Regions from separate parts of the Agromyces sp. NPDC058126 genome, predicted to be linked through region 1. Evidence: predicted binding sites of a transcription regulator. Region 1 holds the regulator's gene; the other holds the start of a gene.
The links. Region 1 encodes LexA, which represses DNA repair genes until DNA is damaged. Its sites were predicted from a motif close to TCGAACANNTGTTCGA; they were not measured.
Positions count from the first base shown of each region.

Region 2: a site for LexA is predicted at 928-943, ahead of ACFVTR_RS18890 (LexA family protein). Genes of this name have one in related genera too.

Region 1 covers NZ_JBHVTS010000001.1:1,141,222-1,143,694, forward strand. Annotated here, with positions in the region: gene metE (5-methyltetrahydropteroyltriglutamate--homocysteine S-methyltransferase) at 1-508, shown strand, start outside; gene lexA (transcriptional repressor LexA) at 617-1,300, opposite strand; gene ACFVTR_RS05105 (LysM peptidoglycan-binding domain-containing protein) at 1,559-1,981, shown strand; gene ACFVTR_RS05110 (histidinol-phosphate transaminase) at 2,049-2,473, shown strand, end outside.
Region 2 covers NZ_JBHVTS010000008.1:44,263-46,735, reverse strand. Annotated here, with positions in the region: gene ACFVTR_RS18895 (Y-family DNA polymerase) at 1-481, opposite strand, end outside; gene ACFVTR_RS18890 (LexA family protein) at 474-908, opposite strand; gene ACFVTR_RS18885 (ParA family protein) at 1,590-2,372, opposite strand.

The sequences.
Region 1 (2,473 bases):
CCAGGTCGACGAGCCCGCGCTCCGCGAGCTGCTGCCGCTGAAGCTCGCCGACCAGCCGGCGTACCTCGACTGGTCGGTCGGCTCGTTCAAGCTCGCGACCGCGGGCGCGGCGGCGGCGACGCAGGTGCACACCCACCTCTGCTACTCGGAGTTCGGCGTCGTCATCGACGCGATCAAGAACCTCGACGCCGACGTGACCTCGATCGAGGCGGCGCGCAGCCGCATGGAGGTCGTCGACGACCTCTCGACGAGCGGCTTCGACCACGGCATCGGCCCGGGCGTCTACGACATCCACTCGCCGCGCGTGCCGTCGACGGCCGAGGTGCAGGCGCTCCTCGAGCGTGCGGTCGCCGAGATCCCGGCGTCGCGGCTCTGGGTGAACCCCGACTGCGGTCTGAAGACCCGCGGCTACGACGAGACGGTCGCCTCGCTCGAGAACATCCTCGAGGCGACGCGCGCGGTGCGCGCCGAGCTCGAGGCGCGCACCGAGCCGGTGCTCGCGGGCTAGCCGGACGACGAGAAGGGGCGGATGCCGCGTGCTGCGCGGCATCCGCCCCTCTTCTCTGTCTTGCGGTGCGTGCGGGGCCGCTCGCGCGGCCGGGGTCGCGTACCCGCGTCAGACCGCGCGGAGGACCGAGACGACCTTGCCGAGCACCTCGGCGTGGTCGCCCACGATCGGCTCGAACGCGCTGTTGCGGGGGAGCAGCCACGTGTGGCCGTCGCGCTGGCGGAAGACCTTGACGGTCGCCTCGCCGTCGAGCATGGCCGCGACGATCTCGCCGTTCTCGGCGGTGCGCTGCGAGCGCACGACCACCCAGTCGCCGTCGCAGATGGCGGCGTCGATCATCGAGTCGCCGACGACCTTGAGGATGAACAGCTCGCCCTTGCCGACGAGCTGCCTCGGGAGCGGGAAGACCTCTTCGACCTGCTGCTCGGCGGTGATCGGCACACCGGCGGCGATGCGGCCGACGAGCGGCACCATCGCAGCGTCGCCGACGGGGGCCGCGTCGCCCGCGGCGGGAGCGCGCTCCTCGAGTCCGGGCACCTCGATGAGGACCTCGAGCGCGCGGGGGCGGTTGGGGTCACGGCGCAGGTAGCCGGCGAGCTCGAGCTGGTTGAGCTGGTGCGTCACGCTCGACAGTGAGGAGAGCCCGACGGCGTCGCCGATCTCGCGCATGCTGGGCGGATAGCCGCGGCTCGCGACCGAGCGCTGCACGACCTCGAGGATGGCGAGCTGCTTGGCACTGAGGCTCTTGCGTCGACGCGCCCTTCCGATGTCACGCACGTCGTTGTCGCTCACGGTCTCCGCCCCTCGTTGCGATCGCCGCGCGATCGGATGTCGGTGGTTCCTGCTGCACTGTTGTCCAGACATTCGAAACTGTATCCGCCTCGCAGGGGTGCGGCAAACATTCGTTCGAGTGTGTCGGCATATTCGTGCACGAGAACGGCGGTGTTCGGATACTTGCCTTCGAATTCATTCGAAGATATATTCGGAACATAGATTCGCATTCGGCCCTCCCGGCCGAGGGCCGGATGCGATTCACTCAGGAGGTGTGAGATGAGCGCAGCGATCATGACCGGCGGGTACGCCCCGGTGCAGTCCCGCCCGGTGCCGTTCCACGAGCCCGACCGTCTCGCGCGTGCTGGCGCAGGCGAGGCGGCTGCGGTCCGCACCCGCCTGCGACTGACCCGGCGGGGCCGAGTGGTCTTCACGACGCTCGCAGCGCTCCCGCTCGTCGTCTGGGCGTTCGTCGTCGTGCTCGGGGCCGGCGGCGCTGCGGCCGACGTCTCCGGCGCCGGCGCGGGGGCCGCGCTCGAGTACGTCACCGTCGAGGTCGGCGCGTCCCTCTGGGAGATCGCCGAGTCGATCGCCCCCACCGCCGATCCGCGCGACACGATCGCCGAGATCGTCCGCATCAACGGCCTCGACGAGGCCACGATCGTGCCGGGCCAGCAGCTCGCCGTGCCGGCGGCCGAGTAGGCGGGCCCGCCCGGTCACACGGGGTCTCACGGAGGGGACGCCGCCCTCGCGTGGCTAGCATGGTTCGGTGACGAGTCTCGATGATCTCCCCATCCGCGACGACCTCCGCGGCCGTTCGCCGTACGGCGCCCCGCAGAAGTCCGTCCCCGTGGCGCTCAACGTCAACGAGAACACGCATCCCATTCCCGAAGACGTCGCCCACGACATCGTGGCCCGCGTCGCCGCCGCGATCCTCCGGCTGAACCGCTACCCCGACCGCGAGTTCGCCGAGCTGCGCGAGGCGCTCGCCCGCTACCTCGGCCACGGACTCGGGCCCGAGCACATCTGGGCCGCGAACGGGTCGAACGAGGTGCTCCAGCACCTGCTCCAGGCCTTCGGCGGCCCCGGGCGCCGGGCGCTCGGCTTCGACCCGACGTACTCGATGTACGGCTTGCTCGCCTCGGGCACGGGCACCGAATGGGTCGCCGCGCCCCGCGACGAGGAGTTCGAGCT
Region 2 (2,473 bases), on a different contig from region 1:
GCTTCTTCGCACCCTTGTTCGCAACCTTCGCGAGCGTCTTCGACGACGCGATCCCGACACACACCGGAAGCCCGACGTACTTCGCGACGTCGGCACGGATCCGGCGGCCGAGCTCAGTGAGCTGGTCGACATCGCCGGCGAGGCCGATGAACGACTCATCGATCGAGTACACCTCCTGCCACGCACTATGCCTGGCCAGGAGTTTCATGACGCGCGCACTCAGATCGCCGTAGAGCTCGTAGTTCGACGAGCGGTGCCAAAGCCCCCACCGGGGCGCCTGCGCGGCGAGCTGGAACCACGGAGTTCCCATCTCGATCCCGAGCTGCTTCGCCTCATCGCTACGAGCGACCACGCATCCGTCGTTGTTACTGAGCACGACCCCGGGCCGGCCGACGAGCCGCGGGTCGAAGACCCGCTCACAGGACACGTAGAAACTGTTCACGTCAACGAGCGCGATCCGCCGCGGTCCACGGCTAGACATGCTGGTGATGAATGTTCGCCGTCACCACACCCCAGATCGAGGCCTCCGAACCCTCGGCAACCTCGATATCCGGATAGGCCGGATTCTCCGCGCACAACATCAGCTGACCACGGCGCGAGTCCAGCCGCTTCAACGTGAGCTCGGCGTCGATGACGGCGACCACGACGTGCCCGGGGCGAGGATCGATCGCACGGTCGACCAGGATCTCGTCACCGTCGTAGATCCCGGCCCCGATCATCGAGTCCCCCGCCACCCGCACGATAAACGTCGACACCGGATCCTTGATCAGGTGCTCGTTCAGATCAACCGGGCCACCGTAGTAATCCTGCGCCGGTGACGGGAACCCCGCGCTCACCGCGATCGGGGCCGCGTGTGCCAACAGGCGAGACGTGTCGACGACACTCAAAGGAGCCAGGACAGCGAGCATGGGGAACTCCTCGCCAGATTCGAACTAATGTTCGAATCGTACGCTCACCACTCCCCCGCCGCGAACTTGATTTCGTCCTCCCGCCATGCTGGTTCGAACGATCCGCCCCGCGTAGTCGATCTCACCCTGGGGTTCTTAGTGCCGCGGCGAGCTACTGTAGCGCGGCTCTCAATGCGGCTTGTACGAATGCCGGCACCGTCGTTCCTTCGGTCTCAATTCGCTGCCTTAGCTGCTCGAGCGTGTTGTCGTCGAGTCCCCATAGTCCTTCGATTGCGTACTCCGCGAGATCGCGTTGTGTGAGCGTCATGTACTTGTCGGGCTGTAGTTCGCCGACGAGCGAGAGGAACTTGACTCGCTGTGCCAGGTCGGATCTGATGCGCGAGTTGAACTGAGTGGTTGCTCCGCCCGCGGGGGCAGGCATGCTCGACGCGACTGGTGCCGCTGGCGCGTCCTGGGTCTGCCTCTTCTCGGCCTTCTGTGGGCGTGCCTGCTTTGCCTTTGTGACAGGGGGTGCTGTCGTTGGGGTTGTGGGCACGGCAGGCGTGGTGGCTGCTGGCTTCGGGTCTGTAGCGGCGGGCGTCGGTGCTGGCGGAGCCACGAAGTCGACGGGGTCAATTCCCTCGTCGGGAGCTGGGCGTGGGACTCGCTTCAGCGAGGACGGCCGGTCCGGAAGTGTGCTGCTCATTTGATATCCCTCCCGAGAATTTCGCCGGTGATCTTCTTGTAGGCGCTCAGAATGCTTGCACCCTTGCGGTAGTCGCCGTACCAGGCTCCGGCCATTCTGACTTCTGCAACGATCGCGAGCTGTTGCACGAGGTCTCCCAGCTGTGGACCTTCCTCGCGCAGCCGGTTAATCGCCTCGACTTCGGGGATGCTGAGGAACCCCTGCCTGTCACGCGTGACGATGATGCCCGATTCCTCGAGCTGCGCGGGCGCACCGATTCGCTCCCGATTTCGTTTGAACTGTGCAACGCTCACCCGGGCGCCGGCCACACCGTCGACTCCATCACCGCTTGCCTTTGCCGCATAGACGATCTTGTCTGCTGCCGTCAGCGCTGAGAGGGTGAGCGGGCCGCCTTGCCTATTCGGGCAGTCAATGACGACGAGGTCGGCGTCGAGTCCTTCGAGCGAGGCCTTTAGGCGCACCTCGATGTGATCCGAGCGATCTGCTTCGCGGTTTGAGACAGCACGAGCTGAGGGAATTGCGCGCAGGTTCTCGCTGAAAGTGGTCGGTACTGCGAGCTGCTCGGCCCATCCCTCGGAGTCCTCGGCACCCAGGATCGCGCCGACGTGTAGACCATCACCAACTGGCTCGACATCCAGCCACTTCGTTGCAGCGCCGCGAGGATCCAGGTCAATCAGCACGGTCCGAAGACCGTCGCGAGCGGCGCACACCGCGACTGAGACCGCGCCAGTGGTCTTAGCCACTCCCCCACTTTCACTGTAGACAGCCACAACATCCATTGAGTTGCTCCAAATAGTCAGGACGATCGACCACAACGCGCTAGCAGTCTATTCAGATAGGCAGCTAGTGAGCTAGCTAGCACGCCGGTAGGTCGTTAATT